DNA from 2 places in the Sandaracinus amylolyticus genome. Region 2 is predicted to be linked to the other one. Evidence: riboswitches for the same ligand, from Rfam matches in the RefSeq annotation. Region 2 holds a riboswitch; the other holds the start of a gene.
What was found. A riboswitch is a leader RNA that binds a small molecule or an ion and turns the genes downstream of it on or off. The one in region 2 is predicted to bind cobalamin.
Positions count from the first base shown of each region.

Region 1: another riboswitch for cobalamin. It lies ahead of DB32_RS07165 (TonB-dependent receptor plug domain-containing protein); the one in region 2 lies ahead of DB32_RS24365 (hypothetical protein).

Region 1 covers NZ_CP011125.1:1,700,242-1,708,029, forward strand. The annotation lists gene DB32_RS07145 (ATP-binding cassette domain-containing protein) at 1-365, shown strand, start outside; gene DB32_RS07150 (ABC transporter ATP-binding protein/permease) at 362-2,485, shown strand; gene pdxR (MocR-like pyridoxine biosynthesis transcription factor PdxR) at 2,498-3,970, opposite strand; gene DB32_RS07160 (pyridoxamine 5'-phosphate oxidase family protein) at 4,036-4,683, shown strand; cobalamin riboswitch at 4,781-4,998, shown strand; gene DB32_RS07165 (TonB-dependent receptor plug domain-containing protein) at 5,078-7,069, shown strand; gene DB32_RS07170 (hypothetical protein) at 7,069-7,788, shown strand, end outside.
Region 2 covers NZ_CP011125.1:5,768,094-5,775,881, reverse strand. The annotation lists gene DB32_RS24375 (serine/threonine-protein kinase) at 1-207, opposite strand, end outside; gene DB32_RS24370 (hypothetical protein) at 213-1,706, opposite strand; cobalamin riboswitch at 1,866-2,072, shown strand; gene DB32_RS24365 (hypothetical protein) at 2,189-3,385, shown strand; gene DB32_RS24360 (NUDIX hydrolase) at 3,535-4,284, shown strand; gene DB32_RS24355 (SPFH domain-containing protein) at 4,319-5,350, shown strand; gene DB32_RS24350 (NAD(+)/NADH kinase) at 5,352-6,254, shown strand; gene DB32_RS24345 (formylglycine-generating enzyme family protein) at 6,255-7,715, opposite strand.

The sequences.
Region 1 (7,788 bases), 4.1 Mb from region 2:
GCGCGGCGCGCGCGTTCCTGCGCTCGAACGTCCGGCTCGCGCTGCTCGACGAGCCGTTCCGTGGCCTCGACCGCGACGCGCGGCGCACGCTGACCGAGCGCGCGCGGCACATCTTCCGCGAGGCGACGCTGCTCGCGGTCACGCACGACGTGCGCGACACGTCGAGCTTCGATCGTGTTGTGGTGATCGAAGACGGGCAGGTCATCGAGGACGGTGCGCCCGCCGAGCTGCTCGCCGCCGAGGGCTCTCGGTATCGAGCGCTCTTCGACGCCGACGTGGCGCTCGCGGATCGGCTCTGGGGGGAGGGCGTCTTTCGCCGCATCCACGTCTCGTGCGGCGCGCTGCGCGAGGAGCGTGCGCAATGACCGACGCGCTCGAGCGCGCGTCGTGGCCCATCGAGCGCGTGCACGAGGCGATGGCTGCGCTCGCGAGTCGCGCCGGGCTCGCGCAGGACCCGCTGCCTCACGGGATCGTGGTGCCGTCGCGGGCGCGCCTCGTCGGGCGAGCGGTCGACCGATGGCTCGAGCGCGTCGCCGACGTGCTCCGCATCGACGCGGAGTCGGTCGATGCGCGTTATCCCGAGACGGCGCGGATGCTCGCGAGCGTGGCGCCCGCGATCGTGTCGATCGACGAGCACGAGCATCGATGGCTCGCCGTGATCCGGCGCGAAGGCGACCGGCTGCGCGTTCTCCTGCCCGACGACGAGACGCGCACGTTCCACATCGAGGAAGTACGCGCGCGCGTCGCCGGAGAATTCGACGCGCTCGGCGACCAGCTCGTCGATGGCCTGCTCGAGTCGGCGAACGTCACCGCGCGGAGTGGCTCGCGCGCGCGTCGCGCGCTTCGTGATCGGCTCGTCGCGCACGCGCACGTTCGTCGCGCGTTCATGATCCGCGCGCATCCCTCGGCGCCGCTGCGCACGCTCGTCCGCGATGCGCGCCTCGTGGCGCCGCTGGTCTCGCTGCTGCTCGCGCACGTGCTGGGATCGATCGCGCTCGTGCTGGCGTGGGTCGCGCTCGGGAGCGGCGTGCTCGGTGGGCGCGTCGACCCCGGGTGGCTCACGGCGGCGGCGCTGCTCGCGCTCACGCGCGTTCCGCTGCGCGCGGCAGCGGCCACGGCGCAGGGGCGCTTCGCGATCCGCTGTGCACGCCTCCTCAAGCAGCGCTTGCTGTGGGGCGCGCTGCGCATCGATCGCGACGCGATCCGACGCGAGGGCGCGGGCCAGCTCCTCGCACGCGTGCTGGAGTCCGAAGCGGTCGAGTCGCTCGCGCTCGACGGCGGTGTCGCGTCGGCGCTCGCGCTCGTCGAGCTCGCGGTCGCCGCGGTCGTGCTCGCGCTCGGCGGCGCATATCCGCTCCTCGCGGCGATGGGCGTGGTGATCGTCGTCGGCGCCGTCGCGATCGGCCGGTTCGTGAGGCGGCGGCGTGCGTGGATCGATGCGCGGATCGGGCTCACGCACGACCTCGTGGAGCACATGGTCGGGCACCGCACACGGCTCGCGCAGGAGCCCTCCGATCGCTGGCACGAGGAGGAAGACGTCGCGCTCGGCGCCGCGATGTCGCTCGCGCGCAGCAGCGACGCGGCCGAGCTCCCGCTGCGCGTCCTCTCGCGCGCGTATCTGGTGCTCGCGATCGCCGCGCTCGCACATCCGTTCATCGTGGGTGCCAGTCAGACGTCGCTCGCGGTGGCGGTGTTCGGAGCGCTCCTCGCGCAGCGGGCGCTCGCGGCGCTCGGCAGCGGCGTCGAGCAGCTCGCGCGCGCGGCGATCGGCGCGGATCGGCTCGCGGTGCTCCTGCGCGCCGGCGAGACCCGTGGAGCTCCCGGCGATCCGTCGCTCGCGATCGCGCCCGAGAACGTCGACGGCGCGGACGTCGCGACGCTGGAGGTGCGCGGCGCGACGCTGCGCTACGAGGGACGCCTCGAGCCCGCGCTGCAGCACGCGACGCTGCGGATCGCCGCGAACGATCGGATCTTGTGCGTGGGCCCGTCGGGCGGTGGGAAGAGCACGCTCGCGCAGCTGCTCGCGGCGGTGCGGCGGCCGAGCGCCGGGCTGGTGCTCTGCCACGGGCTCGATACCAAGACGCTCGGCGAGGACGAGTGGCGGCGGCGCGTGGCGCTCGTCCCGCAATTCCACGACAACCACGTGTTCGCGGGCACGCTCGGGTTCAATCTCCTGCTCGGTGATCGATGGCCCGCGACGGGCGCCGATCTCGCTCGCGCCGAGGAGGTGTGCCGTGCGCTCGGGCTGGGGTCGTTGATCGATCGGATGCCTGCCGGGCTCATGCAGCAGGTCGGCGACAGCGGCTGGCAGCTCTCCCACGGAGAACGCAGTCGCGTGTTCCTCGCGCGCGCGCTGCTCGCGCAGAGCGCGCGCGTGCTCGTCCTGGACGAGAGCTTCGGCGCGCTCGATCCGGAGACGCTCGAGCACTGCGTGCACGCCACCCTGGAGCGCGCGCCGGCGGTGATGGTGATCGCGCACCCGTAGGTGCCGCGCCGCTCACGCGCGCGTGCGTGCCGCGCGGGCGACGACGCCGACGGCGCGCGTGAGCTCGCGCTCGTCGAGCGAGCCGAAGCCGAAGCGCGCGAAGGGCAGGCTGCGGCGGTCGAACGTGAAGTCGCGCGCGACGAAGAACATCACGCCGCGCTCGAGCGCGCGGTCACGGATGCGCTCGACGTCGGCGTCGAGCTTCGCCCAGAGCGCGAGCCCGCCCGAGCGCTCCTCGATGTGGATGCGCTCGCCGAACGCTCTGCGGAGCTCGGCGCGGAGCACGTCGCGTCGCGCGAGATAGACGCGGCGCACGCGGCGCACGTGACGCGCGAGCTCGCCGTCGTCGATCAACGACGCGACGGCGGCCTCCTTCGCGTGATCGCCCTGTCGATCGGAGGCGAACCGCACGCGCACGAGATCCTCGAGCAGGTCGCGCGGCGGGACGACGAAGCCGAGCCGCAGCCCCGGCGCGAGCATCTTCGACAGCGAGCCCACGTACACGACGGAGCCGTGCACGTCGGCGCTCGCGAGCGGCAGCACCGGGCGACCTTCGAAGTGGAACTCGTGATCGTAGTCGTCCTCGATGATCGCGAACCGGCGGCGACGCGCGAGCGCGAGCAGCGCCTGGCGGCGCTCGGGCGCCATCACGACCATCGTCGGATACTGATGGTGCGGAGTGACGTAGAGCGCGCGAATCGGCGCTTCGTCACAAGCGCGCTCGAGCGCCGAGAGGTCGAGCCCGCGCGCGTCCACGGGAATCGGGACCAGCGCGGCTCCGGAGAGACGGAAGGTCTGGCGCGCGGGCGGATATCCCGGGTCCTCGATCGCGACGCGATCGCCGGGACGCACGATGGTCCGCGCGACGAGATCGATCGCGTGCTGACTGCCGTGCGTGACCAGCACCCCGTCGGCGTCGGTCGCGATCGCGCGCTGCTCGCCCAGCATGCAGGCGAGGGCGCGACGCAGCGTCGCTTCTCCGCGCGCGTCGCCGTAGTCGAGGCGTGTTCGCGGGGAGGTGCGGAGGACGCGGCGATGCGCGCGCGCGAGCGCTTCGCGCGGCACGAGGCGCACGTCGGGCACCCCGCCGCCCAGGTAGATCGTGGCCGGGGAGAGCGCTTCGACCGGGCCGATGGAGAGCGGAGGTCGCGCGAACGCAGCGTGCTCGGGGACCGCGGTCCGCGTCGTCGAGGGACGTCGGACCGTGCGCTCGGGCAGCTCCGCCGCGACGAAGGTGCCGGACTGCGGGCGGCTCGCGAGCCAGCCCTCGGCGACGAGCTCCGCGAACGCGCGCACGACCGTGTCGCGCTCGACCTCGAGCGACGCGGCGAGCGCGCGCGTGCCGGGCAGCCGCTGCCCGGGGCGGAGCCGACCGCGCCGAATTTCGCTCACGAGGAGGTTCGCGACGCGCGCTGCGAGGCTCGGGCCGCGCGTGCGCCGGAGCTCGTCGGGATCGAGCGCGAGGGCTTCTTCGTGGCGCGACAACTGGAGGTGTCTCCACGTGCATTCTGGACGTACACGACCATCCAGTCACGTGCAGAGTCGACGCCATGAGCAACGTGTACCCGGCCTCCGACGCGACGCGGATCAAGCGACACCCCGAGCGCGGGAGCTACGACCGCGACGTCGTGCACGCGATCCTCGACGAAGCGTTGATCTGCCATCTCGCGTGCTCGACCGGGCAGCACGTGATCGCGATGCCGACCGCCTTCGCCCGCGCGGGAGAGACGATCTACGTGCACGGCGCGATCGCGAATCGCTCGCTCGATGGACTGCTCGGCGGCGCGCCGTTCTCGATCACGGTGACGCTGCTCGACGGGCTGGTGCTCGCGCGCAGCGCGTTCCACCACTCGATGAACTATCGCTCGGTCGTGCTCACCGGGAAGGCGCGTCTCGTCGAAGGCCGTGACGAGAAGGGCGAGGCGATGACGCTGCTCGTCGACCGCATGGCGCGCGGGCGCAGTCGCGAGACGCGCGCGCCGTACGACTGGGAGCTCGATGCGACGAAGGTGATCGCCGTGGAGATCGAGCACGCGTCGGCGAAGATCCGCAGCGGCGGTCCGATCGACGATGCCGACGACATGAAGGAGCCGTGCTGGGCCGGCGTGGTGCCGCTCCGCCTCGTCGCGAGCGATCCGGAGCCCGAGGCCGACAGCACGACGCGGCCGACGCCGGACGTGCCCGCGCAGCTCCGCTGATCGCATTCGTCGGAGTGGCGTCGCCACCACTCGACGTCGCGCGTCGCGCGAGGCTCGCAGCGCGCGCTCGGATTTGACATCGCACCTCCGCTCGCTCAGGGTCCGGCCCGCCAGCGGTGCGATCGGAGTGACCGATCGCCCCGAGGGAACCCGGTGAGAATCCGGGGCTGCCCCGCAGCGGTGTGCAGGAACGACCGTCGCGACGACCACTGCGCGTTCTCCATCGCGAGGCGCGCGGGAAGGCGCGACCAGTAGGTGGGCCGATCCCGGCCCGCGCCTGCGAGCCCGAAGACCTGCCGTTGGTGTCGTGCGGTCGATCGCACGGCGTGCCTCGGGCCTCGAGGGAAGGCCCGCGCACCGGCGGCGTGCGCTCGCGCGTCGCCGCGGAGGTCGCGTGGCGTTCGTGCGTCTCGTGCTCGCGTGGTGGCTCGTCGGGTCGGTCGTGTCGTGCGCGCTGGCGCGCGCGCAGGACGGCGGCGATGCGACGTTCCGCGCGCGTGCCGAGGTCGAGCGGCCGATCGCGTCACGCACGCCGCTCGATCCCACGGCGTCGAGCACGCGGGTGGAGATCGACACGACGCGCGTGGAGTCGATGCGCGACGTGCTCGCGCGGGTGCCCGGCGCGCGTGCGCTCGGGACCGGGGCGTTCGGTCAGCCGCTCGGGCTGAGCCTGCGCGGCGCGGACGTCGCGCACTCGACGGTGATGCTCGGTGATCTCCCGCTCACCGGGCCCGATCTCGGGGCGTTCGATCTGGGCGCGATCGACCTCGGCTCGATCGCGGCGATCGAGGTCTATCGCGGCGGCGCGCCGGCGATGCTCGGCGAGGGCGCGATCGGCGGCGTGATCCGGCTCGTGCCCTCGCGCGCCGAGGGCCGTCGCGCGGGCGCATCGGTCTCGTACGGATCGTTCGACACCGGGATCGCGCGGGCGTGGGGCGCGGTGCGCGGTGACGGGCTCTCGTCGCTCGTCGCGCTCTCGTTCGACGCCGCCGACAACGATCATCCCTTCGTCGACGACGGCGGCACGCGGCTCGATCCGACCGACGATCGCGAGCGCGCGCGCCGCAACGCGGGCACGCGCGGCGCGAGCGGCCTGCTCCACCTCGAGGTGCCGCTCGACGTCGGCGAGCTCGAGGCGGTGATGCTCTGGGTGAGCCGCGCCTCGGGCGTGCCCGGCGCGGGATCGCAGCTCGCGAGCGAAGCGCGGCGCGCGACCGATCGTTACGCGGGCAGCGTCGCGTATCGGCTCGGAGGACCGTCGCTCTCGCTCGAGGTGATGGGCGGCGGTTGGTACGGGCGCGCGGCGTTCCTCGATCGCCTCAACGAGCTCGGCACCGGACAGCACGCGAGCGACGATCGGCAGCTCCGCGCGTTCGGTCGCATCGCCGGGAGCTGGTCACCGGTGCGCGAGCTCGCAGTGCGCGCCCTGCTCACCGCGCGTCACGATCGGCTCGAGCCCGACGATCCGCTGGTGCGCACGTCGCTCGGCGCGTCGCATCGCGACGGGCTCGTCGCGGTGCTCGAGGGGGCGATCGATCCGCGCATCGATCACCTGCGCATCGCGCTGCGGCCCTCGGTGCGCCTCGAGTGGAGCGACGCGCACCTCGAGCAGCTCGAGCTCGTGTCGCGGCTCGCGCGCAGCGTGGAGGTGATCGCGCCCACGTTCCGACTGGGCGCGGCGATCGCGCCGATCGCCGGGATCGCGATCTCGGCGTCGATCGCGCACGGCACGCGCATCCCGTCGATGATCGAGCTCTTCGGCGATCGCGCGACGCTGGTGGCGAACGTGCGCCTCGAGCCCGAGCGCGCGACCTCGATCGACGCGGGTGTGACGGTGCAGGAGCGCATCGTGCCCGGCCTCGAGCTCGAGGCCGAGCTGCGCGGGTTCGTGTCGCTCGCGGAGTCGCTGATCCGGTATCGACGCACGGCGCAGTACACCGCAGTCGCCGAGAACGTGGCGAGCGCGACGATCGCGGGGCTCGAGCTCGGCGTCGATCTCCGCGCGCTCGACCACGTGCGGCTCGAGGGCGCGCTCACGTTCCTCGACGCGCGCGACGAGCTCGGCCGGCTGCTCCCGTTCCGGCCGCAGTGGCACGGCTTCGCGCGAGTCGAGGCGAGCACCGGGCGCGCGCTCGATCGCGACGTCGCGCTCTCCGGCTTCGTCAGCGCGAGCTACACGGCGGCGAACGCGGTCGATCCCGCGAACCTCGTCGTGATCGGCGATCGCACGTGGATCGACCTCGGCGCGCGCGTGGCGCTCTTCGGCGTGATCGGCATCTCGTGCGCGGTGCGCGACCTGCTCGACGCGCGTGGCCAGGACTACCTCGGCCTCCCTCTTCCCGGCCGGCGCTTCGTCGCGCAGGCCGACATCCAAGGAGACCTCTGATGCGACGTGGGATCGGGCTCGCGGTGCTGGTGATCGGGTGCGGCGGCGGCGCGGAGCCGGCGGGGATCGCACCGCTCGCGGAGGAGCCGGCCTACGCGGTCGTACTGAGCGATTACGCGAGCACCGCGATCGCGATGGTGCGCGCGGACGGGACCGCGGTGGACGATCGATGGGTGACGTCGGGCACCGTGTCGCCCGGTCTCGTCGCGGCGCTCTCGGGCGACGTCGCGATCCCGAGCGCGGGGATCGGCGACGGGACACTGTGGCTGCTCGATCGGTTCCGCACCGACGTCCTCACGCGCATCGAGGTGCCGAGCGGCGAGGTGCTCGGGCAGGTGCGCACCCACGACGCGGCAGGCGGCGAGGGCGCATGGTCGTCGAACCCGCACGACGTCGCGCTCGTCGCGGACGATCTCGCGTGGATCTCGCGCTTCGAGGCGAACCTCGATCCCGCTGCGCCGGAGCTCGAGCGCGGCAACGATCTCTACGCGATCGATCCCTCGTCGATGGCGCGGCGCGGGATGCGCATCGGCTTCGAGCAGTACGACGTCGAGGTCGCGGGCGCCGACGGATCGCGCGCGACCGCTCACGCGCGACCGTCGTCGATCGTGCGGCTCGGCGACGTGCTCGTCGTCGGGCTCGCGCGGCTGACCGGCGCGTTCGACGGGGCAGGGGAGGGCGCGATCGTCGAGGTCTCGCTCGCGAGCCATGCGACGCGG
Region 2 (7,788 bases):
CTTCACCGACGCCGCGACGCGCGCCTCGCGCAGGAACCGCTGCGCGACCTCGCTGTCCTTCGGCGCCGTGCGATGCAGGAACTTCACCGCGAGCATGCTGCCGAGCGCGACGTGCTCGGCCTCCCACACGCTCGCCATGCCGCCCTCGCCGATCTTGCGGACGAGACGGTAGCGATCTCCGATGATTGCGCCTTCGACCTGCGGCATCTCGATCAGGGCACCGGGGCGGGAGGAGGAGCGTCGAGCAACCGGACCTGATCCACGAGCAGGCTGTTGCAGAGGTCGACGGGATCTTCGAGCGCTTCGTCCTCGGGCAGACACGCCGAGTGGTCGCTCGGGCACACCACGACGTCGCGGCCTTCGCCATCCGCGGCGGTCACGGTGCGGATGCGGCGGCGCAGCACGCCGCGGCGCGCGAGCGGCCACACGAGCAGGCCGCTCTCGGGGCCCTCGGGCAGGAACGCGCCGGTGCCCATGCCCGAGAGCTCGTCGGGGAAGAGCGGCGCCGACGCCACGCGGATGCGGATCGCCTCCTCGGAGTCGAGATCGACCACGTAGAGCGCGTCGTCGAGCGTCTCCTCGATGCTCCCCGCGCTCACGAACGCGGCCGCACGACCTGGCAGCGGCACGAGCCCGCGCGAGGGCAACGTCGCGAAGAACGACTGCGAGGACCACACGTTCTCGAGCGTCACCACTGGCTCGCGCTCGGCGTCGTCGGGATCGCGCTCGACGAGGAGCTCCACGATGCCTGCGCTCTCCGCGCGCGTCGTCACGTCGCCGCCGACGCCGCGGCACGCGACGACGAGGCGCACGACGTTCGTCGGATCGCTCGTGGGATCGAGGCTCGGCGCGACCTCGGCGCAGCGGAAGAGCTCCTGATCGGTCGCGTCGTAGCGGAACGTGCCCACCACGCGACGCCCTGCGGGATCGACGATCGCGAGCGCGGCGGGCGCGACGAGATCGTTGCCCTCGGCCGAGCCCTGCGCCTGGTAACCGTCGAGCCCGACGTAGAGGCGATCGAAGCGCGGCACCATGCGCTCGGGGCGCGGCGGCGCGCCCTCGACGGTGCCGATCAGCGAGATCGAGTCGACGACCGCGCCGCCCTCGTCGTTCTCGGGATCGAGCTCGAAGACGAGCACGTCCTGGCCGAACGCGGTCTCGCCATCGACGCCCGGCGCGCGCAGCGCATAGAGCGTGTCGACGTCCTCGTCGTCCGGGGTCTCGCTCGCGAACGACACGAACAGATCGAGCACCTGACCGCCGCTCGCCTCGGGGCGCGCGAGGAGCATCGGCGTGGTCCGCAGCTCTTGGGGCGGCGAGGTGTCGAACGGGAAGCGCACGAGCTCGCGGCCGTAACGCGCCGTCGCGATCGTCAGGCCGCCGCCGGGCAGCTGCGTCCAGGGCATGCGCCCGTCGAGCCCGATGCCGATCGTCGCGAGCTGATCCTCCCACTCGTACGTCGCGTCGAGCCAGATGTCGGTGAGCTCGGCGGGGTCGTCGGCCTCGGGGAATTCGATCGGCGTGCCGACCTCGTCGAGCAACGTGATCTCGGTGCGCGTCTCGTCGTACGCGAGCACACCGAAACGAGGCGTGACGCCATCGGGAACGGGGGCACGATCGCTCGTCTCGCAGATCCTCGGGCAGCCGGTCGCGAGCAGCGCGAGCGCGGTCGCCAGGACCGCGACCCACGTGCGGGTCCAACGCATGGGCCCGAGTGTCGCCTCCGCGGGCGCGCGACGCCAGCACGTCTTGCGTGGGGGGTGGTGCTCGGGTAGGACGCGGCCCTCGGTCGCCGCACGGCGACCGCGTTCGTCATTGACAAATCCTTCGCGCGCACGGTCGCGGCACGCTCGGTCAGGGCGCGCCGCGTGGAAGCGACGGGCACCTGCTCGTCGCGGAAGAGGGAAGCCGGTGAGAAGCCGGCGCGGCCCCCGCCACTGTGACCGGGGACGGCGCGGACGCGGTGCGAGCGCACCGAGTCACCACTGCGCGTGCTCGTCGTGTGAGCGGCGGGGCGCGGCGGGAAGGTGGTCCGCGACGGACGATCCGGGAGCCAGGAGACCTGCCGTGTGCGCGGCGCGTGCGCTCGATCGGGGTGGATCGGGCGACGGTTCGCTCGATCGCGATCGTGATCGGCGCACGCGTGTGCGAACGGGCCCGCGGGGACGGGCTCCGGACGGAGCGCGTGATGGATCGAGCGAGGCTGAGTGGTTGGAGTGGGCTCTTCGCGGCCCTCGTGATCGCGACGGGGTGCGGCGACGACGACGGCGTGACGCCTGCGTCGGACGCGGGCACGGACGCGCAGGTCGTGCAAGGCGACGCGCAGGCGCCGGTCGACGCGTACGTCGCGCCGGACGCGTGGGTCGCGCCCGATGCGTGGGTCGCGCCGTGTGATCCGGCGTGCGCCGAGGGCGAGGCGTGCCTGCGCGGCGTGTGCGTCGCGACGTGCGGCGGGGACGTCGCGGCGATGGACGCGGCGCTCGCGGACGGCCTCGTGCCGGTCGCGAACGTGTGCCGCGCGGTGAGCGGGCCGATCGAAGTGGTCGTGCCCGAGGGGGGCGCGATGCCGCGCGTGTACGAGGTCACGGCGGAGACGGTGGGCACGACGACGACGTTCACGCTGTCGCGCTGGACGCTCGATCCGAGCGGGAGCGCGCCGGCGCCCGAGACCGTCGCGACGACGACGCACGAAGGGCACGCGGCGGACGCGCTCTATCCGGGCGGCTACGTCGCGGTGAGCCCGGACGAGGCGCGCGCGATCTTCGGGTACACGACGGGCGACGCGGGCTTCGTCGGCGGAGTGTTCGAGATCGACGTCTCCGCGGGCGGCACGAGCGAGGTCGCTGCGAACGGGAACTACGACGGCGAGTGGCTCGATGCGACGCGCTTCGTGATCAACGGCCTGGCGATCGCGGGATCGGACGGGAGCTCGCAGGGGCTCTACCTCCGCGACGTGAGCGCGACCACGGCGCGCCGCGCGGTCGGCGAGATGGGCGACTGGAGCGGAAGCGTCGCGCGCATCGGCGACGTCGTCGTCGCCGGAGCGGGATCGGCGGGCAGCGGCAATCGCGTGTACGTGCTGGACCTCGCGGCGTTGCTCGCGGCGACGGATCCGATCTCGGCGGCCACCGGCTCCCTCGCGCAATTCGCCGCGCCGAGCACGTTCACGGCGATCGGGGGCATGCGGCTCGCGAGCGAGGCGCGCGACGAGTCGTGGAACCTCGTGGGCCTCGAGGCCCGCACGCTGCGGCACACCGATGGTGTCTGGACCCTCGACGAGCCGGTCCGTCTCGCGACCGGCGCCGTGTTCAGCGGGCTCGTCGCGGTCGGCGAGGATCGGATCCTGCTGCGGCACGAGCGCGGTCTTCTCCTCGTCGCGGACTGACGCCGGGTCGCCGGAGCACCGAGCGGGACGAAAGGCGGACGCGTGCTCGTGTCCGCCTCCGCTCGGAGCTCATCTCGTCGCAGGTCATTGACTAAGATGCGTCTTGCATCCAAGGTTCGATGCATGATGCAGCGAAGGTCGCGGCCGCGATGACGAAGCGAGCACGCTCCGATCAGGAAGACGACGGCGAGGTCCCCGAGGGCTACGACGTCTCGCGCTTCGAGCGGCCCTCGGTCGCGGTCGACGTCGCGCTGCTCACGGTCGACGAGGGCGCGCTGCGCACGCTCCTGCTTCGTCGTGACGCGGCGCCGTACCGCGGACGCTGGGCGCTGCCCGGTGGGTTCGTCGGCATGGACGAGGCGCTCGACGACGCGGCGGCGCGCGTGATCGAGCAGAAGACCGGGATCCGCCGGGTGTTCCTCGAGCAGCTCTACACGTTCGGCGCGCCGAAGCGCGATCCGCGCACCCGCGTGATCACCGTCGCGCACTACGCGCTCGTCGATCCCGCGCGCCTCGCCGAAGCGCGCGAGGAGACGCGCGTCGCGACGCTGGAAGTGCCCTGGGAGGGCGAGACCGGAGGGCCCGTCGACGCGATCGGCGCGGACGGTCGCGCGCTCCCGCTCGCGTTCGATCACGCCGACATCCTCGGGATGGCCGTGAAGCGCGTGCGCGGGAAGCTCGACTACACGCCGATCGGGTTCCAGCTGCTGCCCGAGCGCTTCACGCTCGCGGGGCTGCAGCGCGTGCACGAGACCGTGCTCGGTCGCCCGCTCAACAAGGACTCGTTCCGCCGCCGGATGCTCGCCTCGGGGCAGCTCGAGGCGACCGGCGATCTGCAGACCGGCGTCGATCACCGGCCTGCCGAGCTCTATCGGTTCGCGCGTCGCTCCGCCGTGTGATCGGCGCGCTCTCTCGCTCGCGAAGGAGGTTCCCGTGGCCGACATCCGCAGCTTCGTGCTCGTGCGTCACCTGCGCGCCGAGAGCAGCTCGCACGTGCTGCTCTACAAGCGCGGCTCGCTCGTGAAGAGCGGTCGTGGCCTCGCGTTCTGGTTCTTCCCGATGACGGCGTCCATCGCCGAGGTGCCGGTCGACGATCGCGAGCTGCCCCTCGCGATGCGCGCGCGCTCGTCGGACTTCCAGGACGTCACGGTGCAGGGCGTCCTCACGTACCGCGTGATCGATCCCGCGGCGCTCGCGGAGCACGTCGACTTCTCGATCGACACGCAGCGCGGCGTGCACCTCGAGCAGCCGCTCGAGAAGATCGCGCTGCACGTCGCGCAGCTCGCGCAGCAGCACGCGTCGGAGTGGATCGGGCGCACGCCGCTGCGCGAGGTGTTGCGCGAGGGGCCGGCGACGGTGCGCGAGCGGGTGCACGCTGCGCTCGCGTCCGACGAAGGCATCGCGCAGATGGGGCTCGGCGTCGCGAGCGTGCGCATCTCGTCGATCGCGCCGACGCCCGATCTCGAGCGCGCGCTCGAGGCGCCGATGCGCGAGCGGATCCAGCAGGAGGCCGACGAGGCGGCGTTCGCGCGACGCGCGCTCGCGGTCGAGAAGGAGCGCGCCATCCAGGAGAACGAGCTGCAGAACCAGATCGAGCTCGCGCGTCGCGAGGAGCAGCTGATCTCGCAGCGCGGCGCGAACGGCAAGCGCCAGGCGACCGAAGAGGCCGAGGCGAAGCGCATCGCGAGCGACGCCGAGGCCGCGCGCCTGCGCACGAGCTCGGACGCGCAGGCCGCGTCGATCCGCGCGGTCGACGGCGCGAAGGTCGAGATGGAGCGCGAGCGCATGGCGATCCAGAAGGAGGTCCCGCCGGCGGTGCTCGCCGCGCTCGCCGCGCGCGAGCTCGCGACGAAGCTGCAGCGCATCGACCACCTGCACGTCGGCGCCGACGCGCTCGGCCCGATGCTCACCGAGCTCGCGACGGCGGGGACGCGCGCGCTCGAGGCGAAGAACCAGGCGCGCTGACATGGGCAGCACCCCGCGGGTGGTCGTGGTCACGCGGCCCACCGACTTCGAGGAGCTGATGGCGCGTCACGGCACGCGCGAGCAGGCGCGCTTCTTCCTCGAGCAGCGCGATCAGAAGATCGACGAGGTCGAGGCGCGCCACCGCGCGCTCGAGCAGGTGCTGACGCGCGTGTCGCAGCAGATCCCGCTGCGCTGGCGGCGCGCTCGCGTTCCGCGGGCCGAGCTCTCGCGGTTCGTGTGGGAGCCCGAGGATCTCGTCGTCGCGGTGGGGCAGGACGGGCTCGTGCCGAACGTCGCGAAGTACCTCGACGGGCAGCGCGTGATCGGCGTGAACCCCGAGCCGGCGCGCGTCGCGGGCGTGCTCGTGCGGCACGAGGTGGACGCGCTCGAGCTCGTGCTGCGGCGCACGGTCGAGCAGCGCGCGGTGATCGAGGCGCGCACGATGGTCGAGGCGCGCCTCGACGATGGTCAGCGCCTGCTCGCGCTCAACGAGATCTACGTCGGACACCGCACGCACCAGTCCGCGCGCTACCGCATCGTGCGCGAGCGCGCGACGGAGCGTCACTCGAGCTCGGGGCTGATCGTCGCGACCGGCACGGGCTCGACCGGGTGGGCACGATCGATCGCGCGCGAGCGCGCGACGAAGCTCGCGCTGCCGGCGCCGACCGAGGCGTGCCTCGCGTTCTTCGTGCGCGAGGCGTGGCCCAGCCCCGCGACGGGAACGTCGATCACGGAAGGGCTCGTCGAGGGCTCGGCGCGCCTCGAGATCACGAGCGAGATGAACGAAGGCGGCGTGCTCTTCGGCGACGGGATCGAGGATGATCGCGTCGCGTTCGGCTGGGGCCTCCGCGCGCGGCTCGGCGTCGCGCGCGAGCGACTTCAGCTCGTCGTCGGCGCGCGCTGATCAGCGCACGCAGCGGAAGCCGATCGCGGGGTACGCGCCGTCGCTCTCGAGCGCGCCGCGCGCCGCGCCCATCAGCGAGCTGACGAACAGCGCCGGATACCCACCGCCGCGCACCGTGACCTCGAGATCCTCGCCGGTGCGGCGGCACAGCGGATCGAGCGGCATCGTGCCGCGCCAGCAGCCGCCCTCGCCGACGCCGTAGAAGTCGTAGTGATCCGCGGTGAACTCGGTGACGTTGCCGATCTGATCGAACACACCCGCGACGGGCGCGAACGCGCCGACCTCGCGCGTCCACGCGTCGTCGTCGCCGGCGCACTCGAACGCCTGCGCGCGATCGCAGCGGCCGCCGGCCGCGCCGTCCGGCGGCTCGTCGCCCCACGCGAAGTCGCGACCGGGTGCGAGCCCGCCGAGCGCGTGCCCACGCGCCGCGAATTCCCACTCCGCCTCGGTGGGCAAGCGTCCGCCGTCCCACGCGCAGAACGCGAGCGCGGTCGACCACGTCACGCAGTTCATCGGATGCGCCTCGAGCGCGCCCGGCGTCGCCGACCAGTTGCACTGCGGCTCGAAGTCGCGATCCAGGGGATCGACCACGGGACCGTCGAGCGCGAGGCTGCGGCCGCCGGGGTACGCGACCGGGGCGCTCGGAGCGGGATGTCCCGCGTCCCAGAACGCGCGGAAGCGCGCGACGGTGACCTCGTACGCATCGATCACGAACGGGCTCACGCGGACGCCGGGCTGCACCGGGAACGCACCGGTGCCGCCCGACGACGCCGCTTCTTCGTCGCCCATCGCGAACGTGCCGCCGGGCATCGCCACGAGCTCGCACCCGCGACCGCGCCCGATCGCGTCACAGCTCCGCGGCCAGGGCGCGCACTCGCCGCGATCGCAGAGCGCGGCCTCGCCGCACGTCGCGCGCTCGCCGCATCGACAGCCCTCGTGCGTGCACGTCTCGTCGTGCGTGCACGCCGGTGTGCACGTCGGACCGGCGTCGACACCGGCGTCGGGGAAGGGCGGCAGGTCGTCGAGCTCGTCGCCGGGCGCGACGCGATCGAGCTCCGCGACCGGGATCGCCAGCGCCACGCACGTGCCGGCGCGGCACGTCATCGCATCGCCGCACGCGCGCCCGACGCACGACGCTTCGAGGCGCACCACGACGCGGCGCGTCTCGCCGCGGACGAAGGGCACGATCGCGCGCGCGCCGACCACGATCGCGTCGGCGTCGTCGAGCGCCGCCGCGGCAATCGTGACCGATTGGTCAGCATGCTCGTCGCGCGCGCGCACCCCGAACGAGAAGGGCAGGCCCGCGGCGGTGACGTCCACGTCGCGCCGTTCGTCGTCGATCTCCAGGCGAACGCGGGCGATCCGCGACGCGTCGAGATCGGACTCGACCACCACGATCAGCTGCGTGACCGGCGAGTGGCAGGCGCTCGCGACGAGCGCGATCAGCGACGCGGCCAGCACGGATCGGGACGAAGAGCGGCGCGCGGATCGCATGCGAGCGAGAGACCTCTATACTCGCGCGCGCGGTCGGTGG